Regions from separate parts of the Actinomadura citrea genome, predicted to be linked through region 1. Evidence: riboswitches for the same ligand, from Rfam matches in the RefSeq annotation. Region 1 holds a riboswitch; the other holds the start of a gene.
The links. A riboswitch is a leader RNA that binds a small molecule or an ion and turns the genes downstream of it on or off. The one in region 1 is predicted to bind glycine.
Positions count from the first base shown of each region.

Region 2: another riboswitch for glycine. It lies ahead of gcvT (glycine cleavage system aminomethyltransferase GcvT); the one in region 1 lies ahead of gcvP (aminomethyl-transferring glycine dehydrogenase).

Region 1 is NZ_JACCBT010000001.1:4,462,281-4,477,466, reverse strand. Features, by position in the region: gene BJ999_RS20875 (hypothetical protein) at 1-115, opposite strand, end outside; gene BJ999_RS20870 (nitrate/nitrite transporter) at 304-1,677, shown strand; gene BJ999_RS20865 (maleylpyruvate isomerase N-terminal domain-containing protein) at 1,625-2,350, opposite strand; gene BJ999_RS20860 (plectin) at 2,530-2,946, opposite strand; gene BJ999_RS20855 (TetR/AcrR family transcriptional regulator C-terminal domain-containing protein) at 3,064-3,663, shown strand; gene BJ999_RS20850 (LutC/YkgG family protein) at 3,670-4,311, opposite strand; gene BJ999_RS20845 (lactate utilization protein B) at 4,308-5,783, opposite strand; gene BJ999_RS20840 ((Fe-S)-binding protein) at 5,780-6,508, opposite strand; gene BJ999_RS20835 (DUF5999 family protein) at 6,788-6,991, shown strand; gene BJ999_RS20830 (alpha/beta hydrolase family protein) at 7,089-7,706, opposite strand; gene BJ999_RS20825 (PPOX class F420-dependent oxidoreductase) at 7,758-8,183, shown strand; gene BJ999_RS20820 (tetratricopeptide repeat protein) at 8,180-9,295, opposite strand; gene gcvP (aminomethyl-transferring glycine dehydrogenase) at 9,616-12,486, opposite strand; glycine riboswitch at 12,547-12,658, opposite strand; glycine riboswitch at 12,659-12,753, opposite strand; gene BJ999_RS20810 (lysylphosphatidylglycerol synthase transmembrane domain-containing protein) at 13,025-15,186, shown strand, end outside.
Region 2 is NZ_JACCBT010000001.1:7,592,908-7,608,093, forward strand. Features, by position in the region: gene BJ999_RS34705 (serine hydrolase domain-containing protein) at 1-995, shown strand, start outside; gene BJ999_RS34710 (serine hydrolase domain-containing protein) at 1,232-2,335, shown strand; gene BJ999_RS34715 (hypothetical protein) at 2,863-3,612, opposite strand; gene BJ999_RS34720 (ATP-dependent DNA ligase) at 3,736-5,295, shown strand; gene BJ999_RS34725 (hypothetical protein) at 5,302-6,435, opposite strand; gene cds1 (L-cysteine desulfhydrase Cds1) at 6,517-7,617, shown strand; gene BJ999_RS34735 (M50 family metallopeptidase) at 7,607-8,905, opposite strand; gene BJ999_RS34740 (dihydrofolate reductase family protein) at 9,323-9,895, opposite strand; gene BJ999_RS34745 (SRPBCC family protein) at 10,051-10,788, opposite strand; gene BJ999_RS34750 (ArsR/SmtB family transcription factor) at 10,785-11,456, opposite strand; gene BJ999_RS34755 (hypothetical protein) at 11,733-12,080, shown strand; glycine riboswitch at 12,505-12,600, shown strand; glycine riboswitch at 12,605-12,694, shown strand; gene gcvT (glycine cleavage system aminomethyltransferase GcvT) at 12,768-13,862, shown strand; gene gcvH (glycine cleavage system protein GcvH) at 13,922-14,311, shown strand; gene BJ999_RS34770 (serine hydroxymethyltransferase) at 14,308-15,186, shown strand, end outside.

The sequences.
Region 1 (15,186 bases):
TCGGCGCCATCTTGGTGACCGCGCACTCGAACGAGTCGAACGTGTGCACCTGGCCCTGCGCGTGCACCTCGAACGCCATCGCGTAGTCGTTCCCGCAGACCTCGCAGGTTCCCATCGTCGTGCCTCCGTTCCCCCGCCGCCTCCCTCCGTGCCTACCCGGGCGCGCCCCGGTCTACCCCGCGCCTCACAGCGGGCGGGACACGCTGTGCAGCGGAGTTATCACTGCCGTACGACCGGTCACACACGCGCGAAACCCCGGATTCCTACGGTCGGGCCGTCCGAGCGACCCAAGGAGACCGACTGATGACCGCCACCACCGAAGCCGCGCGCGCCGCGCGCGCCCATCCGCTGAAGGGCCGCTGGATCGACGACTGGCGCCCCGAGGACCCCGCCTTCTGGGCCGCCGGCGGTGCCCGGACCGCCCGCCGCAACCTCGTGTTCTCGATCTTCTCCGAGCACATCGGGTTCTCGGTGTGGACGCTGTGGTCGGTGCTGGTGCTGTTCCTCGGCCCCGCCTACGGCATCGACCCGGCCGGGAAGTTCACGCTCACCGCCGTCCCCGCGCTCGTCGGATCGGCGCTGCGCATCCCCTACACCCTCGCCGTCGCCCGCTTCGGCGGCCGCAACTGGACGATCTTCAGCGCCGTGCTGCTGCTCGTCCCGGCGGTGCTCGCCGCGGTCCTCATCGAGCCCGGCGTCTCGTTCACCACGCTGCTGGTCCTGGCGGCCGTCGCGGGCGTCGGCGGCGGCAACTTCGCGTCCTCGATGGCCAACATCAACGCGTTCTACCCGCAGCGGCTCAAGGGCTGGGCTCTCGGGATCAACGCGGGCGGCGGCAACCTCGGCGTGGCCGTCGTCCAGCTCGTCGGGCTGGCCGTCCTCGCCACCGCGGGCAAGGACCACCCCGGCCTCGTCGCGGGCGTCTACATCCCGTTCATCGTCCTCGCCGCCCTCGGCGCCGCGCTCGCCATGGACAACCTCGCGCACGCCCGCAACGACGGGCGGGCCATGCGGGACGTCTGCCGGGACGGCCACACCTGGATCATGTCGGTGCTCTACATCGGCACCTTCGGGTCCTTCATCGGGTTCGGCTTCGCGTTCGGGCAGGTCCTGCAGGTGCAGTTCAGGGCCGAGTTCGACACCCCGATCAAGGCCGCCTACCTGACGTTCCTCGGCCCCGCGCTCGGGTCGCTGATCCGCCCCGCCGGCGGGTGGCTCGCCGACCGGATCGGCGGCGCGAAGGTCACCTTCTGGACCTTCGTGGCGATGGCCGTCTCGGCGGTCCTCGTGCTCACCGCCTCGCAGCTGGGGTCCCTCGCCCTGTTCCTCACCGGATTCGTGCTGCTGTTCGCCTTCAGCGGCCTCGGCAACGGGTCCACCTACAAGATGATCCCGGCGATCTTCAGGGCGAAGGCGCAGGCCGGCGTCGCCGACGGCGGGGACCCGGACGCCGCCGAGCACGAGGCCCGCCGCCTCTCCGGCGCGCTGATCGGCATCGCGGGCGCCGTCGGCGCGTTCGGCGGCGTGCTGGTCAACATCGCGTTCCGGCAGTCGTTCCTGACCTACGGGACGGGCGACGGCGCCTACATCGCGTTCATCGCCTTCTACGCCGTGTGCTGTGCGCTCACTTGGCTGGTCTACCTGCGGGCCCGCCCGGGGAGGCCGGCGGGCGTCTGACGGCGGACTGCCGCCCCGAGCGCCGTCGCCGCGCCCGGCCGGGCCCCTCCCCGGGGTCCGGCCACCGCGGCGAGCGGCCCGAGGAGCGCAGCACCGCCTCCCACGCGTCCCCCGGCTCCAGCGGCAGGTGCGGGACGCCCCAGTGCCAGGCCGGCACCAGCAGGTCCGGGTCGCGCGGGCGGTAGTCGGTCCCGATCGCGCGGGCCATGTCCCAGGCGTGCAGGTGCCACTCCACGCACGCCGCGCCCGCGTGGTCGCCGACCGTGTACTTGGTGCCCCGGTAGATCAGGTGCGTCCGGTCCCACATGTCGGGCATCAGGTCGGCGTACGCCCCCGCCGAGACCCCGAACGCCAGGATCCGCTCCGGGCCGGGCTCGGGCGGCAGCACCGCCAGCTCCGCCGCGTTCTGCCGCGCCTGCTGCCTGATCAGCACCGCCGTGGCGGCGTCCTGGGCGAACAGTTTCGCCAGCCGGCTGTCGGGCGCGTCCTGGAGGTACTCCAGGAAGTTCTCCGCGACGCACCGCAGATGCCCCGCCAGATCGATCAGTTGCCAGTCGGCGCAGGGAGTCGGTACGTCCCAGTCCGCGACGGTCTCCGCCAGGGCGATGATCGCCTTCACCCCGTCCTGGTAGGACTCCAGTACGCGGCACCGGTCCGGCGGCGTGCGCTCCACGTGACATCCCCCAACGTCCAGAGCACCCTGTGCCCTCCCCGCCGGGACGCGCCGGCGCCCGTCACGCTGGCGCGACGTGCGGCGCGAGCACCCCCGGCGTTCCCCAGAGAGGGCAGACTCTCAAAGTTCGGTGGCCCGTGCCACCCGGTGACGCCGTGTCGCCACGCGTCCGCGGGAGCTCACACGCGCGCCGTGGGCCGCACCCTGAAGCTCAGCCGGTGCGCCTCCCGCGCCGTGCGCAGCCGGTCGACCTCGTCCGTCCACGGGCGCACCGCCGGACGCGCCTTGGCCTTGCGGTAGGCGATCTCGGCGGCGCGGCGCGCCTTGGCGTCCTGCGCCTCCGTCGAGTACACCTTCGGGCCCATCGCGACCCGCTCGGCCGCCTCGGCGGCGGCGAGCACGGCCGTCATCGCCCGGTCGAACGCGACCGTCAGCTCCCGCAACTCCGGCTCGGCGGCGCCGGCCGCCTGCGCGTCCCGCAGCGCCCGCTCCGCGTCGCCCGCCGCCGCGAGCCGGTCGTCGTACTCGGCGGCCAGCCGCTGGTCGGCCTCGTACGGCTCGGCGACGTCCTTGCTCACCCGGCGGCCCAGCGGCATGGCGGTACTCCCTCGACGGTCGTGCAGTGTTCGATCGACGTAAGCGTACGCGGGGTCCCGGCGTGTTGTGGCGGCGGACACCCGGCTTCGGCCCTTTACGTAGTAAGGTCTGTCCTCATGGTCAGGCAGCCCAGCATCAACGCCCAGAACCGCGCCCCGCTGACCACCGAGCGGATCGTCGAGGCGGCCCTGCACATCGTGGACGGCCAGGGACTCGGCCGGCTCACCATGCGCCGGCTCGGCGACGCGCTGGAGGTCGAGGCGATGGCGATCTACCACCACCTCCCCCGCGGCAAGGAGCAGCTACTGGACGGGCTGGTCGCGCACGTCGCGGCGGCCCCGGCCGACACGTCGGCCTCCGGACGCTGGCAGGACGTCCTGCGGGCGTGGGCGGGCGGCTACCGCGAACGCCTGCTGGCCCACGCGGGCGTTCTCCCCCTGGTCGTCACGCGCCGCAACCCGGTCGCGCTCACCGCCACCCTCGCGTCGTTGCGGGAGGTGCTGCGCCGCGGCGGCGTCGCCGAGGACGCCGCGGCCGTCGCCGCGCACACCCTGCTCGGCTACGTGATCGGCCACGCGGCCCTCGAGGTGCGCGGCACCGCCGAGGACGGCGCCGCCGCCCGGATCGCCTCCGGCGAGGGCGGCGAGGCCGGCGCGGTCGACTGGGACGCGCGCTTCCGCGCGGGCCTCGGCGTCGTCCTCGGCGGCGTGCGCTAGGAGCGGTCAGTCCTCGATGAGGATGATCTCCAGGTGCCGGGGGCCGTGGGCGCCCTCGACCCGCGTCGTCTCGATGCCGTAGGTGGCGGACGGCCCGCTGATCCACGTCAGCGGGCGCGCCGGGTCGAGCCGCCCGACCGCCTCCGGGACCGTTCCGACGATCTGGTCGGCGTGCACCACGCACAGGTGGTAGCCCGGGACGAGGGTGAGCGCCCGCCTCCCCTGCGCCCGGCCGCCGTCGAGGACGACCGTGCCCGTCTGCGCGACGGCCACCGCGCAGCCGGTGACGACGCCGTCCGCCGCGGCGAGCGTGTCGAGGTCGACCGCCGGGGCATCGGCCAGCGCCCGCACGCCGTCCAGCTCGGCGAGCCACCCGAAGGGCAGGTCGGCCGGGACCACGATCTGCTTGGCCTCCCTCCCCCACAACGCGGCCGCCACGGCCGTGCCCGCCTCGTCCGCGCCGACGTGCCGGACCGCCGCGCGGTTGTCGGCGACCCGCTCGGTGAACAGCGCGAGGACGTCGGCCCTGGTCTCGGCGTCGGCCGCGGCCAGCCGCCGGGCGTAGCCGCGCGGCACCGGCGGACGCGCGCCCCGGGACCCGGCGAGCGCCTCGCGGACCCGGCGCAGCACCTCCTCGCGCGAGCTCATGCCCGCGTCCTGTCCCACCAGCCGCGGAAGCTCTCGGGCGGCGGCGCGGGAAGGTCGCGGGCCTCGGTCCACTTGCCGAGCAGGCCGGGGAGGCGGCGGATCCGCCCGCCGCGCGACAGCAGCCGCGCCCACCGGGCGCCGCGCCGCACCGCCGCCTCGTGGCGGCGCGGGTCGCCCATCGTCCAGGCGAGGCCGCGCATCAGCGCCATCTCGGGCGTCGGGACGGGACGCCGCCGGCGCGACTCCACCACCTTCCCCCGCAGGTGCACCAGCATGTCCGGAATGTCGATCTTCACCGGGCAGACGTCGGCGCAGGCACCGCAGAGCGTGGACGCGTAGGGCAGCGAGGCGTCGGCGGCGCTCTCCACACCGCGCGTCAGCGGGGTGAGCACCGCGCCGATCGGACCGGGATGGACGGGCCCGTAGGGGCGCCCGCCCGTCCGCTCGTAGACGGGGCAGACGTTCAGGCAGGCCGAGCAGCGGATGCAGCGAAGGGCGGCGCGGCCGACCTCGTCCGCGAGGGCGCGGGTGCGGCCGTTGTCGAGCAGGACGAGGTGGAGGGCGCGCGGCCCGTCGCCCGGCGTGACACCCGTCCACGACGAGACGTACGGGGTCATCCGGTCGCCGGTCGACGAGCGGGGGAGGAGCTGAAGGAACACCTCCATGTCATCCCATGTCGGGACAACCTTGTCGATACCGGCGACGCTGATCAGCGTCTCGGGGAGCGTCAGGCACATCCGCGCGTTGCCCTCGGACTCCAGCAGGACCAGCGTGCCGGTCTCGGCCACCAGGAAGTTCGCGCCGGTGACCGCGACGCGGGCGCGCAGGAACCGGTCGCGCAGGTGGGCGCGGGCGGCGGCGGCCAGCGCCTCGGGGTCGTCGGCCAGGCCGGGCCCGGCGGCCGGGACCGCGCGCCGGAACAGCTCCGCGATCTCCGCGCGGTCACGGTGCGCGGCCGGGGACAGCAGGTGGGACGGCGCGTCCTCGCCGAGCTGCACGGCCATCTCGGCGACGCCGGTCTCGCGGACGGTCACGCCCGCGCGGGCCAGCGCGTCGTTCAGGCCGATCTCCCGCGTCGTCGCGGAGGCCGCCTTGACGACCTCCTTGGCCCCGGTCGCGCGGACCAGGCCGGTGACGACGCGGCGCGCCTCCGCCGCGTCCGCCGCCCAGTGCACGGTGCCGCCGGCCTCGGTGACGGCCCGCTCCAGCTCCTCCAGGTGGGAGTCCAGGTCGAGCAGCGCGTCGTCCTTGATCGCGCGCCCGGCCTCGCGCAGGTCCTCCCAGTCGGCGGTCTCGGCCGCCGCGGCGGCCTCCCGCCCCCGCAGCGCGGCCGTCGCGCCGCGCAGGTTGCGGCGCATCCGGGTGTCGGCCAGTTCCGGCCGCGCGGCGGCGGCGAACTTCGGCCTCGGCGCCGGGACGGGCCCGCTCCTGCCTGAGGAGGACGGCGTCGTCCCCGGAGAGGAGGCCGTCACGCCGGCCCCGTCTCCGCGAGGATCTCGGCCAGGTGCATCGTCCGGACCCCGCCGCGGAGCCGCGACAGCGCGCCGCCGATGTGGGCCAGGCACGAGTCGTCGACCGCGCAGACCACGTCCGCGCCGGTGTCGCGGACGTGCCTGACCTTGTCGGCCACCATCGCGACCGACACGTCCGCGTTCTTCATCGCGAACGCGCCGCCGAACCCGCAGCACTCCTCGGCGGACGGCAGCTCCACCAGGTCCAGGCCGCGCACCGCGCGCAGCAGCCGCACCGGCCGGTCGCCGACGCCGAGGATGCGCAGGGACCGGCAGGACGGGTGGTAGGTGACCCGGTGCGGGAAGTACGCGCCGACGTCGGTGACCCCCAGGACGTCGATGAGGAACTCCGTCAGCTCGTAGACGGCGAGGGCCTCGGCGGCGCGCGCCAATCCGGGGTCGCGGGCCGTCCGGGCGATCTTCGGGTAGTCGTCGCGGACGGTCGCGGCGCACGACGCGGACGGCGCCACCACGACCTCGCAGCCCTCGAACGCGGCGGAGTGGGAACGGGCGAGCCCGGCCGCCTCGCGGTGGTAGCCGGCGGTCCAGTGGAACTGGCCGCAGCAGGTCTGCCCCGGCGGGAACGCCACCTCGTGCCCGAGCCGCTCCAGCAGCACGGTCACGGCCTTCGCGGTGCCGGGGAACAGCACGTCGTCGAAGCACGCGACGGACAGCGCGACCCGCACCGGCCTCACTCCCCCAACCCCTGCAAAGCCCGTTCCCCCGCCGAACATGGTAAGGGTTTCAGGCTCCGGCGGCGTGTCGTTCTTCGTCCGTTATCGCGCGGGAGGGACGCTACTGCGTGGCACCCCGGAGTGGGAGGGATCACACCCGTCCGGTACTCCGGTACCAAGGGACAACCGTCCCAACGGGCTATGGCCGGTGGGGGCGAACCACTCCACACTGGGGTGCGTCAGAACAGGAAAGCACCACGACCTACCAGTAGTTGAGACCGGAGGCACGCCATGTGCCCGCACCAGCCGCCTTGTCCCTCCCACAACGCACCCGACCGCGACGCCGCACGCACGCTGGCCTCGCACCCCGAACAGGGGTGGAGCCTGCTGTGCAACGGGGTCGTGCTGTTCGAGGACACCGGTGAGCTGCTGCCCGACGGGGAAGTCATCGCGCCGCACCGGCCGACGGATGCGCAGGCCACGTCCGCCGCTTGAGCGGTCTCCACGGGGGACTAGTTCAAACGGGTGATCATCCTCGGGGGCACGCCCACCCACCACCGGCCTCTGGGCCCGCACCGGGCCCGGAGCCACTCTACTCCCGGCCCGTCCGCATCGGACGGGCCGCCCATCGTCTCAGCCACGGCTCCACCGCCCGGCCGACCGCCGCGGGGTCCTTGCCGAGGTCGTGCCGCTCCTTCGGCAGGATCGTGACCTGCGCCGCGTCCGCCGGGTCGGGGACGCCGAACGGGTCCCGGTCGCCGTTGACGACGAGGACCTCGACCCCCGCCGACCGCAGCTCGTCCACCCGGGTCTTCTCCGGCCTGCCCGGCGGGTGCAGCGGGAACGCCAGCGCCACCACGCCCGCCGCCCCGGCGGCCGCCGCCGTCCGGCACGCCACCCGGGCCCCGTTGCTGCGGCCGCCCTGCACCAGCGGGACGTCCCCGAACCTCTTCCGCAGGACCGCGACGACCTCCAGCCACGCCTCGTCCTGCTTGGCCGCCGGGCCGGGCGCCCGCCGCCCGGCGAGCCGGAACGGCTGCGTCACCCGGGCGACGGCGCCGCCGAGCCGCAGCGCCTCCGCCCGCACCGCCAGCAGGTCGGCCGCCTCCACCCCCCCGTTCGACCCGTGCGTCAGCACCAGCAGGAACGCCGGGTCGTCGACCACGTCCAGCACCATCTCGGCGGGCCCGTGCGCCGTCGCGACCTTCATGTGACTCACGGTAGCGGCAGCCGTGGATGAGCCGTGCGGCAGACTGGGCTCATGGAAACGATGACCGACAGCGAGTGGCGCGCGTTCGTCCTGGAGGGCACCCGCACCGGCAAGGCCGCCGTCACCCGCAAGGACGGGTCGCCGCACGTGACGCCGATCTGGTTCGTCCTCGACGGCGACGACCTGCTGTTCAACACGGGCCGCCACAGCGTCAAGGGCCGCGTCCTCGCCCGCGACCCTCGCCTGTCCGTCTGCGTCGACGACCAGACTCCGCCGTTCTCGTACGTGCTGATCCAGGCCGAGGCGTCCCTCGTCGAGGACCTGGACGAGCTGCTCCGCTGGGCGACCGTCATCGGCGGCCGCTACATGGGCGCCGACCGGGCCGAGGAGTTCGGGCGGCGCAACGCCGTCCCCACCGAGTACCTCGTCCGCGCCCGCATCACCAAGGTGATCGCCGAGCGCGCCATCGCCGGCTAGCCCTCGGTCCAGTCCGGGGCGGCCGTGCCCGTCGCCAGGCGGAACCGCTCGGCGAAGCTCTCGTGCAGCAGCGGCCCCCACCCGTAGTCGCTCGGCACCCGCACCGCCCTGCCGAGGGTCTCGCGGGCGTCGCCCGACCGGCGCTCGGCGTACCGGACGGCGAGCAGCGCGTACATGTGGTCGAGGGCGCCGAACGCCTCGCCGGCGAGGGCGGGCAGCGACCCGTCCGACACGGCGTGCTCGACGACCGGCTCCCACCACAGGTCGCCGTCACCGTCGTCGTCGGTGTCGCCGAAGTCGCGGCGCAGCCGCGCCCGTACCTGCCCCGCGGTGCCGGGCTCGGCGAGCCCCCGCCGCCATACCTCGCCCGCCTCGGCGCCCCGCCCCCGCAGCGGCAGCGTCCGTGCCAGCAGCTCGGTGGCCAGCGGCCCGAACTCCGGGTCGGGCGGCTCCTCCCCCAGCGCCGCGCCGAACGCGCCGATCGCCTGGTCGAGGTAGGAGATGCCGAGCGCGACGGCGAGCCGCCCGTAGGCGTAGGGGGCGGTGCCCCGGTCGATCAGCTTGAGCCCGGCGGTCAGGACCCGCTGGGCCCGGGCGGGCTCGTCGCGCTCCAGCAGCCGCTGGGCCAGGTCGTGCGCGGCGGGCGGCCCGTACTCGGCGTCCCCGGTCGCGATCACCGCCTCCCAGTGGTCGCGGGCGGTGTCGAAGTCGCCGGCGTCGTCGGCGATCCGGGCGAGGGCCAGGTGGGCGGGCGGCAGGTAGGCGGGGTTGCCGAAGTCGACCACGACCCGCCAGGCGGGCGCCGCCCGCTCGTGCTCACCGGCCCGTTCGTGGGTGAGCGCCAGGTGGTAGGCGGCGCGCGGCCCGTACTCGGGGTCGGCGGTGGCGATCGCGGCCCGGTCGGCCTCCCGGGCGCGCTCGACGTGCCCGGCGTCGTCCAGGACGACCGCCAGCCCCAGCGCCGCCCGCGCCCGGAAGGGGGTGTCGCCCAGCGCGAGCACCCTCTCGAACAACAGCGCGGCCCGCTCCGCCTCACCGTTCTCGGCGAGGCCGCGGGCCTCCTCGCACAGTCGCGCCGCGTCGTCGGATACCGCGTCCGGAGACTCGATCATCGCTCTTCTGCCCTCTGGGGGTCGGGGTCCGCAAAGAGCGTAGCGATCCGCCCTCTCCGACCACCTCCCGACACCCCGAAACCCCCGCCATGATCACAAATCCGTTCGACCGGACCGTCCCAAGAGGCACAGAGGCCACAGCGAGACGCGAACGGCGCTCGACCACCGTCCCGGCCACCGGCGACCTGAACCACCGCGATCGCGTCCGGAGGCAGGTCCGAGCGAAGCGAGAACCTGATCGCGCAGCGAGGCGGAGCGATGCCAGCGATCACACGGGTCTCTTCTGGGCAGGCGCCTGGGGGCGCCTGCCCAGAAGGAACTCAATCTTCATACGCCTCGGGGGGCGGGCAGGAGCAGACGAGGTTGCGGTCGCCGTAGGCCTGGTCGATGCGGCGGACGGGCGCCCAGTACTTGTTCTCCCGCAGGGACGGGAGGGGGTAGGCGGCCTCCTCGCGGCTGTAGGCGTGCTTCCAGTCGTCGGAGACGAGGCAGGCGGCGGTGTGGGGGGCGTTCTTCAGGGGGTTGTCCTCGGCGTCGTAGCCGCCGTCGGCGACGCGCTGGATCTCCCGGCGGATCTCGATCATGGCGTCGCAGAACCGGTCGAGCTCGGCGAGGTCCTCGGACTCCGTCGGCTCGATCATCAGGGTGCCGGCGACGGGGAACGACAGGGTCGGGGCGTGGAAGCCGTAGTCGATGAGGCGCTTGGCGACGTCCTCGGCGGTGATCCCCGTCTCCTTGGTGATCTTACGGAGGTCGGCGATGCACTCGTGGGCGACGAGGCCGTTGCGGCCGGTGTAGAGGATCGGGTAGTGCGGGGCGAGGCGGGCGGCGAGGTAGTTGGCGCCGATGATGGCGCCCTCGGTGGCGGCGCGCAGACCGTCCGGGCCCATCATCGCGATGTAGGCCCAGGAGATCGGCAGGATGCCGGCCGAACCCCACGGGGCGGCGGAGATGGGGCCGACGCCGGTGCCGGGGCCGGCCTCCTCGCGCAGCGGGTGGTTGGGCAGGAACGGGGCCAGGTGCTCGCGGACGCCGATCGGGCCGACGCCGGGGCCGCCGCCGCCGTGCGGGATGCAGAACGTCTTGTGCAGGTTGAGGTGGGAGACGTCCGAGCCGAACTCGCCGGGGCGGGCCAGGCCGACGAGCGCGTTGAGGTTGGCGCCGTCGACGTAGACCTGGCCGCCGGCCTCGTGCACGGCCGCGCACACCTCGGTGATCGTCTCCTCGAAGACGCCGTGCGTGGACGGGTAGGTCAACATGATCGCCGCGAGCCGGTCGCCGTGCTCGCCGAGCTTGGCGCGCAGGTCGTCGAGGTCGACGTTGCCTCCCTCGTCGCACGTGACGACGACGACCCGCATCCCGGCCATGACGGCGCTCGCGGCGTTGGTGCCGTGCGCCGAGGACGGGATCAGGCAGACGTCGCGGTGCTCCTCACCGCGGGAGGCGTGGTAGCCGCGGATGGCGAGCAGGCCGGCCAGCTCGCCCTGGGAGCCGGCGTTCGGCTGGACGGAGACCTTCGCGTACCCGGTGATCTCGGCGAGGAAGCCCTCCAGTTCGCCGATCAGCTCGACGTAGCCGGCGGCCTGGTCGAGCGGCGCGAACGGGTGGACGGCGGCGAACTGCGGCCAGGTGATCGGCTCCATCTCGGCGGTGGCGTTCAGCTTCATCGTGCAGGAGCCGAGCGGGATCATGGAGCGGTCGAGCGCGATGTCCTTGTCCTGGAGCCTGCGCAGGTAGCGCAGCATCGCGGTCTCGGAGCGGTGCGCGTGGAAGACGGGGTGGGTCAGGTAGGGGCTCTCGCGGCGCAGGGCGTCCGGGAACGCCTCGGGGACCTCGCCGGCCGCGGCGGCGCCGAAGGCCTCCAGCACGGCCGTGACGTGCGCGGGCAGCGTCGTCTCGTCGCAGGCGATGGCGACCCGGTCGGGCCCGTCCGGGCGCAGGTTGACGCCGCGCTCGCAGGCCGCCGCGACGACCTCGGCGGCGCGGCCGGGCACACGGGCCAGGACGGTGTCGAAGAACGAGTCGTGCACGACCTCGACGCCGCCGGCGCGCAGCCCCGCGGCGATCTCGGCGGCCCGGCGGTGCGTCCGCTGCGCGATCGCGGCCAGCCCCTCGGGACCGTGGTAGACCGCGTACATGCTCGCCATCACGGCGAGCAGGACCTGGGCGGTGCAGATGTTGCTGGTGGCCTTCTCGCGGCGGATGTGCTGCTCGCGGGTCTGCAGCGCCAGCCGGTAGGCGGTGGCGCCGTCCGCGTCGACGGACACGCCGACGAGCCGCCCGGGAAGCTGGCGCTGGATGCCCTCGCCGACCGCCATGTAGCCGGCGTGCGGGCCGCCGAACCCGTAGGGGACGCCGAACCGCTGCGCCGAGCCCACCGCGATGTCGGCGCCGAACTCGCCGGGCGGGCGCAGCAGCGTCAGCGCGAGCAGGTCGGCGGCCACGACGGCCTTGGCGCCGCGCTCGTGGGCCTGGGCGATGACCGGCTCCAGGTCGCGGACGGCGCCGGACGCGCCCGGGTACTGCAGCAGCACGCCGAAGAAGTCGCCGTCGGGGAGGCCGCGGGACAGGTCGGCGATGACGATCTCGATGCCGAGCGGGATGGCGCGGGTCCGGACGACCTCGATCGTCTGCGGGAGGGCGTCGGCGTCGACGAGGAACGTCCCGGGGTCCTTGCGCCTGGAGACGCGGTGCGCGAGGGCCATGGCCTCGGCGGCGGCGGTGCCCTCGTCCAGCATGGAGGCGTTCGCGACGGGCAGCCCGGTCAGGTCGCCCACCATCGTCTGGAAGTTCAGCAGGGCCTCGAGGCGCCCCTGGGAGATCTCCGGCTGGTAGGGCGTGTAGGCGGTGTACCAGCCCGGGTTCTCCAGCACGTTCCGCATGATCACGCCGGGCGTGGTCGTCCCGTGGTACCCGAGCCCGATCATGGACGTCAGGACGGTGTTGCGGGAAGCCAGCTCGCGGAGCCGGTCGAGCGCGGCGGTCTCGCTCAGCGCGGGCGGCAGCTCCAGCGGCCGGGACGTGCGGATCGCGGCGGGGACCGCCTGGTCGATCAGCGCCTCGGCGCCGGAGTAGCCGATGGCGGCCAGCATCCTCGCCTGGTCGTCCGGTGAGGGGCCCACGTGCCGGTCGGCGAACGCCGACCGCGGATGCTGCGGCGCGGCCACAGGGGCGAAGAACTGGGCGGTCATGGAGGGCCTCCTGGCTGCTGCGGTCGCTCAGGTCCACCGCCGGCGCCCGGCCGGCGGCGGGTCTCCCCCTCTGTCATCGGCACCTGAGAGCTTCACCCGCGCGGCGGGGTTTCCCCTTCGGTGAGCCGTCCCGCCCCGCGCGCGGGGACCGACGGCTGCTTTCCAGAGGTGCCTCGCCCGAGCGGTCCTTTTGCCTGAGAGGTTCCGGGGATGTTGCCCCTTCGGCGCCCCACGCTGGCGGCGTGGGGTCTCTCCCGCACAGGGTCGACGGCATGTCCTGGGTCGAACCCTACCCAAAGGCGCGTCCGCGACGTCGTTCCGGCTCGCCGCAAGGGGCCGCGCCCTCCGGCGGCGACGCCGTACCGGCGAGTATCATGTGCTGACTCACCTGGGACTCGACGGTCCCGGGCCGCACGGGGGCGGGGAGACGAGGCTGCGGGATGGACGCGCGTCCCGGCGGCGGCCCCGCGACTCGACGGCGCGCCGCCGGGTCTGGGACGCTGATCACGATGGCGGATGGTCAGGGCGGCGGTACGGCGTGACACAGACCCACGACGGAGCGGTGCGCCCGGCGCAGGGTGCGACCGCCGGCGCGCCCGTCGACGAGCCCGCCCAGCCGTACCGGATCCGCCGGCCCTCCGACGCCATCCGGTTCGCGGCGTCCGTGGTGGGGCTGGCGGCGGTGATGCTGCTGGTGTCGATCGCGCAGCAGACGACCCACGGCCTGCAGACCGACATCGCGCAGGGCACCGCGCACGCGCCGCGGCTGCTGCTGACGCTGGCGACGCTGGTGTCCAGCTTCGGGGTGCTGGCCGTGCCGATCGCGTTCGGGATCGAGCGGCTGTTCCACAAGGACGGCATGCGCGTCGCGATCGCGCTGCTGGCCGCGATGATCGCTTTCGGGATCACGGTGGGCCTGGACGACCTGGTGGTGCGGGCCGCGCCGGGCGGCGTGCTCGACTCGCTGATCTGGGGCGGCACCGAGACCGCGCCGGTGCACACCGACATCGCCCCGGTGATCGCGTTCGTCAGCGCGGTCGGGATGGCGGGCCGCGCCCGCTGGCAGGCCGCGACCTGGACCATGATCGGACTGGCGGCGCTGACGGGGCTGACCGCGTCCTACGCCTCCGTCGCCGCGCTGGCCGCCACCTACCTGCTGGGCCGCGCCATCGGCCACGGCACCCTCTACGCGGTCGGGACTCCGAACCCGCGCCCGTCCGGCGCGGCCGTGGTGGCCGCGCTCGAACGGCTCGGGCTGCACCCGCTGCGGGGGGCGCGCCTGGACGGCGCGCACCACGCCGACGAGACCCGCCGCTACGGCGTCGTCCTCGCCTCCTGCCCGCAGGAGGGGTACGGCGCCCGGCTCCCGGCGGGCCGGGGGCCGCACGGCGACTGGGACGTGGAGGTCCGCGTCCTGGACCGCGACCAGCAGACCGCCGGGCTGCTCTACCGGGTGTGGCGGTGGCTGCGGCTGCGCGGCGCCACGACGGGGCGGACGCTGCGGTCGCTGCGCCGTTCGCTGGAACTGGAGTCGCTGATGGCGTACGCGGTGGACGCCGCGGGCGCCCGGACGCCGCGGCTGGTCGGCACGTGCGAGGTGGGCACCGAGGCGGCGCTGCTGGCCTACGAGCACGTCCCGGGGCGGCCGTTCGGGGACGCCCCCGACGAGGAGATCACCGACGAGCTGCTGGCGGACGTGTGGCGGCAGTTCCGCTCCCTGCAGGCGGGGCGGCTCGCGCACCGGCGGCTGGAGGACGAGGCCGTGCTGGTCGGCGACGACGGCCTCGCCTACCTCACCGACCTGCGGTCCGGGGAGACGGCGGCCGGCGACCTGGCGCTGCGCCTGGACCTCGCGCAGCTGCTCACCACGCTGGCGCTGCGCGCGGGGCCGGAGCGGGCGGTGCGGACGGCGGCGCCGGTGCTGGGCGAGGAGGCCCTCGGCGGTGCGGTACCGCTGCTCCAGCGGGTGGCGCTGTCGCGGGCGACCCGCACCGCGCTGCGGCGTCACAAGGACCTGCTCACCCGCATCCGGGAGCAGATCGTCCGGCTGAAGCCGGAGACGGAGGCGCCCCCCGCCAAGCTGGAGCGGTTCCGGCCCCGGACCATCGTCAGCATCGTGGCGCTGTCGGTCGCGGCGTACATCGTCATCCCGCAGGTGACGAGCCTGGACATCGGCCGGCTGGCGGCCACGGCGAGCTGGCACTGGGTCGCGGCGGCACTGGGGGCGGCGGCGCTCACCTACCTCGCCGCCGCGTTCATGCTGATGGGGTTCGTCCCCGAGCGGCTGCCGCTCGGCCGGACGGTCCTGGTGCAGCTGGCCGCGTCGTTCGTGAAGCTGGTCGCGCCGGCGGCCGTGGGCGGCGTCGCCGTCAACACGCGCTACCTGCAGCGCTCGGGCGTCCGGCCCGCCCTCGCCGTCGCGAGCGTGGGCGCGTCCCAGCTCGTGGGGATGGTCACCCACATCCTGCTGCTGGTGCTGTTCGGGTTCCTGACCGGTTCGACGGCGAAGGCGACGCAGGACCTGGCCCCGTCCCGGACGATCGTGTTCGCGGTGCTCGGACTGGGGCTGCTCGCGGGGCTCGCGCTGACGGTGCCGCGGGTGCGGCGGGTGGTCGCCTCGCGGCTCGGGGCCATGTTCTCGGGCGTGGTGCCGCGCCTGGTGGACGTGTTGCAGTCGCCGCGGAAGCTGTCCACCGGGAT
Region 2 (15,186 bases), 3.1 Mb from region 1:
AGAACCTGGTGCAGACGGGCCACGTGGTCGGCGCCATCGGCGAGGTGTACGTGGACGGCAAACAAGTCGGGAAGGGATCGGCCGGGTCGCGCCTGCTCAACGGCAAGGGCGGCGCCGTCCCGTCGACCGCCCGCTACCGGATCGGCTCGCAGACCAAGACCATGACCGCCGCCGTGGCGCTTCAACTGGTCAAGGAGGGCAAGCTCGGCCTGGACGACAAACTCAGCGAGGTCCTGCCGGAGGTGGCGGAAAAGGACCTGGTGGAACGGGCCGACGAGATCACGGTACGCAACCTGATCCAGCTGACCTCGGGCATCCCCGACTACCTCGGCCCCGAAGCCCTGGACCCCGATCGCAACTACAGCCCGACCGACCTGCTGGCGCTCTCGCGCAAGAACGCCCGGCCCGTGGAGGTCGGCGCCTTCAACTACTCCAACACCAACTACATCCTGCTCGGCATGATCATCGAGAAGCTGTCCGGAAGGTCGCTGGCGGCCGAACTCAACCGGAGGCTCTTCGCCCCGCTCGGCATGCGCCACACCTACCTGCCCACGAAGGCGACCGAGGGCATCAAGGGCCCGCACGGGCACGGCTACGCCCCGGACGGTACGGGCACGATGCGCGATGCCGACAAGCTCAACGCCACCACCATGCTCGGCGCCGGCGGCGGGATCTCCACCGCGCGCGAGATGAGCGTCTTCCAACGCGCCTTCCGCCAGGGCAGGCTGCTGCCGGCGTCCCTGGCCAAGGTGATCACCGATCCGCCCGCCGGCCAGGCGCCGCAGCCGGGGGGCGGCCCGTGCTCCGGCGACCCTGAGTTCGCCGCCGGGGGCGGAGGCAGCGCCCCCGGCTTCACCGCCGCGACCCTCACCTCATCCGACGGCCGCGTGCAGTTCGCCGTGTCCCTGACCCTGGCCATGGACGACGCCGAGCGCGGCACCGTGCCGGCGCGCATCACCAACGCCCTGAAATCGCTGTTCTGCCCCGTGAAGTGATCAGTCCAGCCGCACAGGGCGAGCGTGATCATGATCGCCCTGTGCGGCTGGAGGGTTGAGAACCCATGCGCGGCGCATGACACATCCCCCGCCCGCCGGCAGCCCTTCCACGGCTGCGGCTTCGTGGACGCCATCGTAACGGCCGGCACGTCTCGGCCACTCCGGCGGCTCCACGGGTCCCGGGGCACTCTCCTGACCCTTTTCGTCCCCTCGAAGGAGTTATCGTCTTGAAGCGCATGTCCGCTGCCGTCGCGACCGCGGCAGCCCTGCTGCTGGCCACCGCCTCGCCCCCGACGGGCGCCGCCGCCACCGCGATCGGCGACGTCCAGCGGGCCATGGAGACCCTGGCCAAGACGCCCGGCGTGGTGGGCGCCATCGGCGGCGCGTACGTGAACGGCAAGCCCGCCGGCCGCGGCACCGCCGGGTCGCGGCTGCTCGACGGCAAGGGCGGCGCGATCCCAGCGAACTCCCGGTTCCGCATCGGCTCGCAATCCAAGACGATGGTGGCCACCGTGCTCCTCCAGCTCGTCGAGGAGGGCGGCATCGGCCTGGATGACAAGCTCGCCGACCTGCTGCCCGAGGTGGCCGCCGACGGGCTGGTGGAACGAGCAGACGAGATCACCGTCCAGCAGCTCGTCCAGCACACCTCCGGCATCCCCGACTGGTTCCACCAGAGCGGCTCGACCGCCCCGGCGTTCGACGTCTTCGACTTCACCACCTACTACCCGCCCATCGAGATCGTGAAGATGACGCGGGGCCGGCCGCGCACCGGCGCGCCGGGCGAGACGTACGCCTACTCCAACACCAACTACACCCTCATCGGCATGATCATCGAGAAGGTGACCGGGCACACCCTGGCCCGCGAGCTCGACCGGCGTCTCTTCCGCCCGCTCGGCATGACCGGGACCTACCAGGCCACCAGGCCTCCCCAGGGCATCAAGGGCCCGCACGGACACGGCTACTACCCCGACTCCACCGGGGCCCCGCGCGACGTGCACCGCTTCAATGCCAGCTGGGGCAACGGTGCCGGCGGCGTCGTCTCGACCACGCAGGACCTCAGCACCTTCCGGCGGGCCCTCAACCAGGGCAGGCTTCTGCCGCCACCGCTGCAGGCGGTCCTCACCGGTGGCAGTGCGCAGCAGGGCGGGGGCCTGTGCGGAGGAAGTCTCAAAGGCCAGATGCTCGGCGGTTCGGCGCCCGGCCTCACCACACTGACCTTCGCCTCGACCGACGGCCGGCAGCAGTTCGCCATCTCCGTCACGCGGAGCACCGCCGGCGACGACGCCATCGTCCCCGCGATGATCAAAAGCGTCGAAGCCGTCCTCTGTCCGACGGCCTGAGCCCTGCTCGGCGCTGGACCCGGTTCCGGGGCGGGGCTCGGCGCGACGCGTGGCGGCGCGCGGCCCGCACCGCCGCGCGACGATGGCGCGGTCGCCCCGAAAACGCACCGCGTTCTTGGACGAGGCGGTTTCCCGGACGGCCGGGCACGCGATATATGGATCCGGGGCGAGGCCTCCGAAGCGGTGGCCGGTACACCGGGACGCCATTTGTCTCGACGTCGAACCGATTATTAGAAAATGGTTCGCCAATGGCGTGGAACTGGACTCGGCGCGAGCACGCGAAAGGGCCGCGGAGCAGGGACCACTCCGCGGCCCCAAGGCGAGCGCGGGCCGCTCAACCTGGGCGCCTCACACCCAGGACACTCCCAGCGACGGCATGGTCACGACGTCGACCCCCTCCTCCCCAGGCATCGCCGCGCGCCGATCATCCTGCCTGGCGCGGGAGCTCGATCGGCGCACTCCCTCCCCTTTACCGGTTCACCATAGAAGGTGTCGGCGAAAATGACGCCGTGATCGGCCGATTCAGGTCAGGAATGACTTAGCGCGGCGAGGACTTCGCGGGCGACGCCGGTGGCGGTGTCGAGACAGGCGCGCTCCCGGGCGTCCGCGGGCCCCCTGCGCGGCGTCTGCTCGCTGTAGCTGACCGTGAAGACCGCGTTGCGGATCCGGGCCGTGACCTGCCCGACCACGGTCGGCTGCCCCTCGTCGGTCTTGAACCAGCGGAACGCCTCGTCCCCGATGCCGCCCCGGCGCTCCAGGGTCGCGGTCCGCACGAGCGGCGCGTCGTGCGCCTGCGCCCACTGCGCGTCGTAGTAGCCCTCGGCGTCCTGGACGGGCGTCGCGGTGTCGCCCGGCGCGTACAGGTGCGCCTCCACCCGCAGCCAGCGGAACCCCGAGCCGGTCGAGGAGTACGTGCACGTGGTGAGCGTCGAGTTCGCGCTCTGCCTCCGCGTCGCCTTCGGGACGGCCCGCTCGACGGTGCCCGCCGCGACCGTCCCGCACGGCGCCGGGAGCGCGTTGATCACCTTCTGCCGCGGGCCCGGTGACCCGGACGGGCGGCCCGGCCTCTGCGACGGGCCGTCCTGCGGCGTCCGCCGCGGGGCGGCCTCCTGCTCGCTCCCCCCGGACATGACGAGGACGACCACGACCGTCGCCGCGGCGAGCGCCACGGCCGCCGCGAGCACCGCGATCAGCCTGCGCGGGCGGCGGCCCGGGGCCGGCGGCTCCGGGCCGGAGTACGGCCGGTGGAACGGCTCGACCGGACGCTGAAGGCCCACTCCGCGCTCCTCACTCCCGTCCCGTCGACCGTTCCCGCCATCTGCCAACGTAACCAGGGCCGCGGCACCTGACCAGGGACCCTGACGGTGCCGTTCGTCAGACCCGGTGGTCACAATGAAGGGATGCTGCTAGCGGACATCGCACGGACCTCGAAGGCGGTCGCGGGCACCTCGGGCCGCAAGGCCAAGGTGTCCGCGCTCGCGGAGTGCCTGCGCGCGGCCGACCCGGGCGAGGCCGCGACCGTCGTCGCCTACCTGTCCGGCGAGCTGCCACAGCGCCAGATCGGGGTGGGGTACGCCGCGCTGCGCGACCTCCCGCCGCCCGCCGCGCAGCCGTCCCTGACCGTGCCCGGGGTGCACGAGGCGTTCGGCGAGATCGGCGCCGTGTCCGGGCCCGGCTCGGTCGCCCGGCGGCGCGAGCTGCTCGCGGCCCTGTTCGGCCGCGCCACCGCCCCCGAGCAGGGCTTCCTCGTCAGGCTGCTGGCGGGCGAGCTGCGTCAGGGCGCGCTGGACGGGGTGATGGCCGAGGCGATCGCGGCGGCGGCCGGGGTGCCCTCCGCCGAGGTCCGGCGCGCGTTCATGCTGCGCGGCTCGCTCGGCCCGGTCGCGACGACCGCCCTCGCGGAGGGGGTGGACGGGCTGCGCGCGTTCACGCTGGAGGTGGGGCGGCCGGTCAAGCCGATGCTGGCCTCCGCCGCGCCGTCGGTCGACGAGGCGTTCGCCAAGCTCAGGGGCGAGGCGGCCGTCGAGTGGAAGCTCGACGGCATCCGCGCGCAGGTGCACGTGTCCGGCGGCGGGGTCCGGGTGTTCACCCGGACGCTGGACGAGATCACCTCCCGGCTGCCCGAGGTGGTGGAGGCGGTGCGGGGGCTGCCCGTCCGCGAGGCCGTGTTCGACGGCGAGCTGATCGCCCTGCGGCCGGACGGCACTCCCCACCCGTTCCAGGTCACCTCCGCCCGCACCGCGACGCGCACGGCGAAGGACACCGAGCCGGTGCCGCTGGCCGTCTTCCTGTTCGACGTGCTGTACCTCGTGGAGGCCGGCGACGCCCCTCCGCAGGGCGCGCACGGCGAGGACCTGCTCGACGCGCCCGGGGCGGAGCGGTACGAGGCGCTCGCGCGGGTCGTCCCCGAAGAACTGCGGATGCCCCGGGTGGTCACCGGCGACCCCGCGAAGGCCAAGGAGGTCTTCGACGAGGCGGTCGCGCGCGGCCACGAGGGCGTCGTCGTCAAGGCGCTCGACACCCCGTACACCGCCGGGCGGCGCGGCGCCGGCTGGATCAAGGTCAAGCCCCGGCACACCCTCGACCTCGTCGTCCTCGCCGTCGAGTGGGGGCACGGCCGCCGGCAGGGCCTGCTGTCCAACCTGCACCTCGGCGCCCGCGACCCCGAGACCGGCGGCTTCGTCATGCTCGGCAAGACCTTCAAGGGGCTCACCGACGAGCTGCTCGCCTGGCAGACCGAGAAGCTGCGCGAGCTGGCCGTGCGCGAGGACTCCTGGACGGTGCACGTCCGGCCCGAACTGGTCGTCGAGATCGCGTTCGACGGCGTCCAGCACAGCCCCCGCTACCCCGGCGGCATCGCGCTGCGGTTCGCCCGCGTCCTGCGGTACCGGCCCGACAAGTCCGCCGCCGAGGCCGACACGATCGACACCGTCCGGGCCGTCGCGCCCGTCATGGACTGAGCCCCGTCACGGGCTGAGCTCGGGGGCCTCGGCCGGCGGCTGGTCCCCGGCCTGCGGCTCCTCCCCGCGGCCGCGTGCCCGCCGGGTGGACGCGGCGCGCGTCCGGATCCGCGAGCCGGTCCGCCCCCGCACGCGCGACAGGCTGCGGCGGCGCGCCCGTGCCGCGGCCTCCCGCTGGGCGCGTGCCGCGGCGTTGCGTTCGGCGCGCGCGACGGCCTCCCGCTCGGCCCGGACGGCCGCGCGGCGCGCCGCCCGGCGCTCGGCGCGGCGCGCCCGGCCGCGTTCGGCCCGGCGCTCGGCCCAGCGCTCGGCGCGGGCGGCGGCACGGGCCAGCTTGCGGCGGCGGATCCGCTCGGCGGCCTCGGCGCGGCGCTGCAGCAGCTCGGGCGGGATGAGGTCGTGCCGGCCCGCGATGAACTCCTGCACCCAGATCTTGGCGCGGATCAGCGGCCGCCGGAGCCGCGTCTCGCGCCGGACGGCCCGCTGGTACCGGCGCGAGGCGGGGTCGTAGCGCCAGCGCGACCAGGGCGAGCCGGGCCGCGCCACCCGGATCGCGCCGACGATCAGCAGCGCGGGCATGAACAGCCCGATCAGGCCCGTCCAGATCTTGCCCTTCAGCAGCGTGATCACGGCGAGGACGAGGTTGACGGCGAGGGAGGCGACGTAGACGCGGGTGATCAGCCCGGTGCCCGGGTCGGGCGCGATGCCCTCGTAGCCGAGGGGGCGGATGCCGAGCAGCAGCAGCCCGGTCACCGCCATGGCGACGAACACGGCGTCGAGGGACGCGCGGCCCTTCTCCGTCCAGTAGACGTCGCTGAGGTGCAGGATCAGCGCGAACTCGTCCAGGACGAGGGCCGAGCCCATCCCGAACACCACCGCCGCCGCCAGGTCGAGGCCGACGTAGGCGTCCGGGACGGCGAGGCTCGCCACCCCGCCCATCAGCATCAGCACCACGCCGAACACGACGTGGTGGATGTGCACGTCCCCCGCCTTCACGTTCCGGAACCACCAGCGGACGTCCGCGCGGATCAGCCGCACGTTCACCCGCGTCAGCACGAACGTGATCATGAACGCGACGAAGAAGCCGAACAGCGGCAGCCGCCCGGTCGCCATGATGCGTTCGTCGAACATCTCGATCATCTGCCCCCCGCCCACTCAATGATGCACCGTGACATGCGCGGATATCGTGGGACCCTGCCGACGATCAAGGAGAGAACCGTCATGAGCCGCATCGTGGACCGCTGCGATCCCGGGTACCGGGCATGGATCGCCGAGGCGATCCGGCTCGTGGACGCCGACGCCAACCGCAGCGCCGACACGCACCTGCACGTGTTCCCGCTGCCACCGGAGTGGGGCATCGACCTCTACCTGAAGGACGAGTCCGTCCACCCCACGGGTTCCCTGAAGCACCGGCTCGCGCGGTCGCTGTTCCTGTACGGGCTGGCCAACGGCTGGATCCGCCGGGACACGACGATCATCGAGGCGTCCAGCGGGTCGACGGCGGTGTCGGAGGCGTACTTCGCGCGGCTGCTGGGCCTGCCCTTCATCGCGGTCATGCCGGCCTCCACCAGCCCGGAGAAGATCCAGCTCATCGAGTTCCACGGCGGCCGCTGCCACCTGGTGGCCGACCCGTCGGCGATCTACGAGGAATCGCGGCGGCTCGCGGCCGAGTGCGGCGGCCACTTCATGGACCAGTTCACCTTCGCCGAGCGGGCGACGGACTGGCGCGGCAACAACAACATCGCCGAGTCGATCTTCGAGCAGATGCGGCTGGAGCGGTTCCCCGAGCCGTCCTGGATCGTGGTCGGCGCGGGCACCGGCGGGACGTCCGCGACGATCGGCCGGTACGCCCGCTACCGGATGTTCCAGACGCGGCTCGCGGTGGTCGACCCGGAGGGGTCGGCGTTCCACGGCTCGTTCGCCGACGGCGACCCCGGGCGCACCGCGGCGGGCTCGCGGATCGAGGGCATCGGCCGCCCCCGCGTCGAGCCGTCGTTCCTGCCCACGGTGATCGACCGGATGATCCGGGTGCCGGACGCGGCGTCCATCGCGGCGATGCGCTGGACGAGCGAGGTCAGCGGCCGCAGCGTCGGCGGCTCGACCGGCACGAACATGTGGGGCGCGGCCGAACTGATCGCGCAGATGCGGGCCCGCGGCGAGCGCGGCAGCGTCGTCACGCTCCTGTGCGACGGCGGCGAGCGCTACGCGGGCACCTACGGGTCGGACGCGTGGCTGGCCGGGCAGGGCCTCGACATCGCCCCCTACCTGGCCGCGCTGGACGGCTTCCTGAAGACCGGCACGATGCCGGACGTCACCCGGTGACGCGGATCGGGTTGAACAGGTCGGCGTAGATCAGCAGGCCGCCCATGACGATCAGGACGACCGCCATCACGTACGTGACCGGCAGCGCCTTGGCGACGTCCACGTAACCCGGGTCGGGCCTGCGGAAGATCCGGGCGAACGCCTTCTTGATCGCTTCCAGCAGCGCGCCGGCGATGTGCCCGCCGTCCAGCGGGAGCAGCGGGATGAGGTTGAACAGCCCGACCGCGAGGTTCAGCGAGCCGAGCAGCATCACGAAGAAGGAGACCTTCTGCGTGCCGGTGAAGTCGTCGGACGCGGCGACCTCGCCGCCGATCCGGCTGACGCCGACGACGCCGATCGGCCCGTTCGGGTCGCGCTCGTGGCCGCCGAAGGCCGCGTTCCACACGCCGACCATCTTCTGCGGCATCCGCACCAGCGCGCCGACGGTGCGCGCGGTCAGGTCGCCCATCGTGCTCGCGACCACGCCCGGCCCCTGTCGCTCGATCGCGCTGGACGGCGTGATGCCGAGGAACCCGACGTTGACGACCTTGTCCTCGTCCTTGAGGTCGTACATCTGGTTGCGGGTGATGGGGACGTTCAACCGCACGTCCCTGCCGTCGCGCCGGACGGTCATCGGCACGGTCTTGCCGCCGTCCCTGCGGATCATGCGCTGCAGCTGCCCGTAGTCGTCGACCTTCCGGCCGTCGAACGCCACGATCCGGTCGCCGGCCCGCAGCCCGACCTGCCGCGCGGGCGTCGGCGCCGCGTTCGCCGGGCACGCGGCGACCTTGGCGCTCGCCGGCACCATGCACTCGGCGACCTCCTTGATCACCGGCTGCGGCTGGTTGGTCCCGATGCCCATCAGCAGGATCGCGAAGAACATCACCGAGAGCAGCAGGTTCATCGCGGGCCCGCCGAACATGATGAGCAGCTTCTGCCACCACTTCTTGGCGTAGAACACGCGGTCGCCGTCGCCGGGGCCGACCTCCTCCAGCGAGGCTCCGCGCGCGGACTCGATCAGCCCCTGCCACGGTCCGGTGCTGATCCGCCGCACCTGCCCGGGCGCGTCGCCCTTGCGCGGCGGCAGCATGCCGATCATGCGGATGTAGCCGCCGAGCGGGATCCACTTGACGCCGTACTCGGTCTCGCCCTTGTGCCTCGACCACATGGTGGGCCCGAATCCGACCATGAACTGCGTGGTCCGCACCTTGAACAGCTTGGCGAACGAGAAGTGCCCGAGTTCGTGCAGCGCGATGGAGACCAGCAGGCCGAAGAAGAGGATCAGCGCTCCAGCCAGGTAGTAGACCATGCGGCGTGCCCTCCGGGTCCGTCCACCCCACGCACCCGGGGGTGATCTCCGACAACCAATTCAGAGTACGTTACGGCCCGCGATCCGGTTGAGGCGAACGAGGAAGCGGCACGCGCCGCACACCGCTTTGATGCGCGGCGCCGACCCGACCGCGCGTCATGGGCGACCCCACCCGCCCCACGGAGCGGCCCTGGCCGGCTGCGGCGGCTCCGACGGCGAGGCAGACAGATCCTGGTCCAGCAGCTCCCTGAGACGTTCGCCCCCGGCCCGGGACAGGCCGAGCTCACCGGCCGGGCTCGCGAGCTGGTGGCCGCGCTGTTGCTGCCAGACCAGGATGCGCGGTCGGCACTGGCTCTTAACCTGGACGACATCCCGCTCCCGCGATCGCGGTGAAGAGCGAGATGCCGGAGCACATTGTCAGTGGATCACGTCGAAGATCTGCTTTTGCAGGCCGTTGGCGTAGACGTCGTGCTCTACCAGCTTCAGTTTCTGGGCGTCCTTGTCCGTGGTACTGAACAGTCGCTTGCCGGCGCCGAGCAGCAGCGGGAAGACGAGCAGGTGGTAGCGGTCGATCAGGCCGGCGTCCGAGAAGCCGTGGTTCAAGGAGGCGCTGCCGTGGACGATGATCGGGCCTCCCTCGGTCTGCTTGAGAGCGGTGACCTGGTCGAGTGAGCGCAGGATCGTGGTCTCGCCCCAGTTCGGGACCAGGTCTTCTTTGGTGAGGGTGGTGGATAGGACGTACTTCGGCAACGTGTTGTAATGCGCGAATTCCTGCATGTTCGGCCAAACCGGGCTGAACACCTCATAGCTGATCCGGCCCATCAGGATCGCGGTAGCTTCCATCTGCTCCCGCCCCTTGATCTCGTAGGCCTCGGGGAGGAACTCGACGTCCTTGAAGGTCCATCCGGAGTTCCGGTAGCCCGGTTCGTCGCCCGGGGCCTCGACGACCCCGTCGAGCGACATGAAGGCAGTGCTGATCAGGGTACGCATTGAAGACTCCTTGGTCATTCGTGTGTGTATTCAGGCTGTTCGGTACGCGCTTAGGCCGCGTTGGAGCGGAGCGCGGTCGTTCCGCGGCGCCGGGGGCGGTCCAGTCCCCGGTGGCCCGACGGCGCCGGCGGCGTACGGGCGTACCTGGGGGGCTCTCAGGCGAGGAGCCCGATCAGCCACTGCCGCCAGGCCGCCTCGGCCCCGTCCGTGTCCGGCCGAAAGAGGTGATGGAACATCAGCACCGCGCCGGCGATGTGGAGGAAGGTGTAGATCCCGTCCGCGGTGCGGACCTTGATGCGCTCGTCGTCCGACCAGACCACTTCGCCGTCAAGTGGCGGCAGCTCCGCGGGTTCGGCGTGCGCCCGCGCGCCCACGGCGACCGGGGTCGGCAGTGACAGCCCGCGGGTGAGCGCCTCGTGAACCTCCTGCGCCGAGCGTCCGGCCGACGGCGCGACGGCGAAGACGGGGACACCGGCGCGTCCCGGGAAGTGCGTCAGGTACTCGCGGAGTGTGTGGAGGTGGAAGGGCCAGCCGCGGCGCAGCCCGTCGTACTCGTCCTGCCAGTCGTCGCCGAGCACGCCGCTGTGAACGACGCGGAGCACAGTGCTGCCGCCGTCCCGTCCCTCGATCAGATACTCGAAGGCCATGAACCGGCCGTCCTCGGCGGTGGCCGTGCGGGTGGCGAAGCGCTTGCCGGGTTCGTAGGCGATGATCATCGCTTCCTCCCGGCGGCCTCCGGTCTCCATCGCGGCGACTCCGCCCTCGCGCGGCTCGACCTCGTTGCGGCCCATGAACCAGGAGTCGATCCCCGGTCCGGTGGCGATCGCCTCCCAGACCTGTTCCGGGCTTGCCGGCAGGGTCGTCTCCAGCTCGATCTCGAAGGGGTGGGTCATCGTCGGTTCTCCTCTCCTGCTTCGGGTTCGCCCGCGTGCGCCCCCGCGTCCACCTGCTGCGGGCCGGGCGCGGTCCTCCGGGCGCCGGGCTGCGCGGGGACCTGGTGGAGCCCGACGACCACCCGGTGGTTCCGGCCCTGCGGGGCGAACTCGTCGTGGTAGCGGCCGACCAGGACGGCCACGGCCTGGGCCAGTTCATCGGCGAAGGCCGACCGGTCAGCCGCGGTGGCGAACCGCACCTCCGCGTCGATGCCGAAGGTGGCGACCTGCCGCCGGGCCCGAGAGGCGCCGGTCAGCAGGGTCCCGACCTCCTGCACCAGCCGGGCCCCCAGCGCCAGCAGCCAGTGGGCGGACATCTGGTCCGGAGACCGGGAGGGATCCGGGCTGACGGCGGCCAGGACGCTGGGAGAGATCACATAGGAGGCGGCGGTAGCGCGGTACACCCGTTCGGTGACGCTGCCCTTGCGCCGCTCCTCGGCGAGTTCGACCAGCCCATGGCGCTCCAGTTCCTTCAGGTGGTAGTTGACCTTCTGCCGGGGGAGCCCCAGCCGGGCGGCCAGCATGGCGGCCGAGCCGGGCTCGGCCAGGGCGGCGAGGATCCGTGACCTGATCGGGTCCAGGGACGCCTCGGCCGCAGCGGGTTCTTCGATCACAGCGACTTCCAGCACCGCTCCAGGATCCAACCGACAAAATAATTTGTCAAGGAAATTCTAGTTGTCGGTGCCGCCGAGCGCCCATGGTGTGCAGCGTCATCGTGGTTCGGGCCGACCAAGGTCACAGCGGCGCCGGCTCGGCGATGCCCGAGGAAGCCATCGATTCCGTACTGATCGTCTGCGGTCGCGGTGCTAACCCGGCCGCGCGTCATTGTCACGAGAGCCCGTATCCCCAAGGAGGGCCGAACGCGCATCATGGGCGACCCCACCCCGTCCCACGGAGGTTCCCCCTTGAAGCGCGGTCATGTAGCGGTACTGGCGCTGACGCTGGCCCTGGCCGGCTGCGGCGGCTCCGACGACGGCAAGGCGACGAGCGCGTCGTCACCCCCCGCCCCGACCCCCGCGGCCACGGCCCCGTCCACCCCCAAGCCCGGCCCAGGCAGCGAGACCACGCCCCTCCCCCCGGCCCAGTCCAAGGCGGTCAAGGCCTTCAACGACTGCATGCACGAGCAAGGCGTCCAGATGCCGACCCCCAACCCCACCAGAACCCCCGCCCCCGACGAGCTGCAAAAGATCAGGACCGCCCTACAAACCTGCGTAAAGTCCATGTCCGCCTCCCCCGGCACGTCCCCACGCTGACGCCCGCCGGAACCGGCCGAAGCGCACCCGAGCATCCCCAAGGACGCTCAGATCTGTCGCCCCCGTTGCCGCAGCACACAGCCAAGCCGCCGCGGGCACCCGCCAGGCCAAGCACAAGCCAGAGCGCGAGGGGCGCCGCGCCAAGGGGGACCGAAATGGCCGCGGGCGGCAGCAACCGTCCAACGAAGCAACCTCAGCCGTCTGACGAAGCAACCTCAGCCGCCACCTGAGCCCCGCGACCACCTGGACCCCCGCGATCGCGTCCGAAGGCAGATCCGAGCGAAGCAAGGATCTGATCGCGAAGCGAGCCGCAAGGCGAGCCGGAGCGATGCAGCGATCGCACGCGTTTCCCCAGGGTCGGGGCCCCCAGGGCCCCGACCCTGGGGAAACGCAATGAACACTGCTAGCCTTCTGCGACAGCCGATGATCCCGTGCGGGAGAGTCCCTCGCAGCCGGCGGGGGACGCCGAAGGAGCAAATCCTCCCCGGAACCTCTCAGGCCCACGGACCGCACGGGCCAGGCGACCTCTGGAAAGCGGGGACTCCGGTCCCCCGCCGAAGGTGAAAGCCCGCCGTGCCGCGGCGGGTGAAGCTCTCAGGCGCCGATGACAGAGGGGGAGGCACCGATACGCCCGGTGCGCGAGTGGGACGATGGACCATGCGCGCCCGTGACGAAGGAGCCGAGCCCATGTCCGCCGATCCGACCGCGAAGAAGACGCCGCTGCACGACGTCCATGAGGACCTCGGCGCGAACCTCGTCGACTTCGCCGGCCATCTGATGCCGCTGCGCTACGCGAGCGAGACCGCCGAGCACCAGGCCGTCCGCACGGGTGCGGGGCTGTTCGACCTGTCGCACATGGGGGAGATCTTCCTCTCGGGGCCGGGCGCGGGGGCCGCGCTCGACTTCGCGCTGGTCGGCAACCTGTCGCCGATGCCGGTCGGCAAGGCCCGCTACACGATGATCTGCGGGCACGACGGCGGCGTCCTGGACGACCTGATCGTCTACCGGCTCGCGGACGAGACGTGGATGGTGGTGGCGAACGCCGCGAACGCCGCCGTCGTCCGGGAGGCGCTGGTCGAGCGTGCCGCGGGGTTCGAGGCCGCGGTGGACGACCGGTCCGGCTCCTACGCGCTGATCGCCCTGCAGGGGCCGCGTTCCCAGGGGATTCTCGAAGGGTTCACGGATGCGCCGCTGGAGGGCCTGAAGTACTACGCGATCCTCGCGGGGCGGGTCGCGGGCGTGGACGCGCTGGTCGCCCGCACCGGGTACACGGGCGAGGACGGGTTCGAGCTGTTCGTGGACGCGTCCGACGCGGTCCGGCTGTGGAAGGCGCTCGCCGCGGTGGAGGGGGTCGTCCCGGCTGGGCTGTCGGCGCGCGACACGCTGCGCCTGGAGGCGGGGATGCCGCTGTACGGAAACGAGCTGACGGCCGAGACGACGCCGTTCGAGGCGGGCCTCGGCCGTGTGGTGAAGCTGGACAAGCCTGGCGATTTCGTGGGGAAGTCCGCTCTGGCGGCGCAGGCGCAGACCCCGCCGGGCCGTAGGCTCGTGGGACTGGTCGCGCGGGGGCGTCGCGCGCCCCGCAAGGGGTACCAGGTCGTCACGTCCGGCGGCGCGCCGTGCGGCATCGTGACGAGCGGCGCCCCGTCGCCCACACTGGGCACGCCGATCGCCATGGCGTACCTCGACAGCGGCGTCGAGGAGACGGGCCTGGCCGTGGACGTCCGCGGCCGGCACGAGCCGGTGGACGTGGTGGCCCTACCGTTCTACAAGCGTTCCTGAACAAGTTGTCCGGCGGTGTGGGGGCGCGCGCCCCCCACAGGGGAAAGAGAGAAGTGATCGTGAGCGTTCCGGAGGAGCTCCGCTACAGCGAGGAGCACGAGTGGGTGTCGGGCCTCGGTGGCGAGGACGGCATCGTCACGGTCGGCATCACCGCGCACGCCGCCGACGCCCTCGGTGAGATCGTCTACATCGAGCTGACGCCGTCGGAGGGCGACGCCGTCGAGGCGGGCGAACCGTGCGGCGAGGTGGAGTCGACCAAGTCGGTCAGCGAGCTCTACTCCCCCGTCAGCGGCGAGATCACCGCGATCAACAGCGCGGTGGTGGACGAGCCGAAGGTCATCAACGACGACCCGTACGGCGAGGGCTGGATCTTCAAGGTGCGGATCTCGGTGGAGCCGGGCGACCTGCTCGACTCCACCGCCTACGGCAAGCTGGTCGAGGAATCATGAGCTTGGACGACTCTCTCGCGACGGCCGATCCGGAGGTCGCCGAGGCCGTCGCGGCGGAGCTGCGGCGCCAGCAGGGCACCCTGGAGATGATCGCGTCGGAGAACTTCGCGCCCGTCTCGGTGCTGGAGGCGCAGGGGTCGGTCCTGACGAACAAGTACGCCGAGGGGTATCCGGGGCGCCGGTACTACGGCGGCTGCGAGTTCGTCGACGTCACCGAGCAGCTCGCGATCGACCGGGCCAAGGCGCTGTTCGGCGCCGAGCACGCGAACGTCCAGCCGCACAGCGGGGCGCAGGCCAACACGGCCGTCTACTTCGCGCTGCTCCAGCACGGCGACACGATCCTCGGCCTCGACCTCGCGCACGGCGGGCACCTCACGCACGGGATGCGGCTCAACTATTCCGGCAAGGTGCTGAACGTGGTGCCCTACCACGTCCGCGCCGAGGACGGCCTGGTCGACATGGACGAGGTGGCCTCGCTCGCGGCCGAGCACCGGCCGAAGATGATCGTGGCGGGCTGGTCGGCGTACCCGCGGCAGCTCGACTTCGCCGCGTTCCGCCGGATCGCCGACTCGGTCGGGGCGCTGCTCATGGTCGACATGGCGCACTTCGCGGGCCTGGTCGCGGCGGGGCTGCACCCCTCGCCCGTCCCGCACGCCGACATCGTGACGACCACGACGCACAAGACGCTCGGCGGACCGCGCGGCGGGCTGATCCTCGCCCGCGAGGAGTTCGGCAAGAAGATCAACTCAGCGGTGTTCCCCGGCATGCAGGGCGGGCCGCTGGAGCACGTGATCGCCGCCAAGGCCGTCGCCCTGAAGATCGCCGCGTCGGAGGAGTTCCGGGCCCGGCAGGCGGCGACGGTGCAGGGCGCGAAG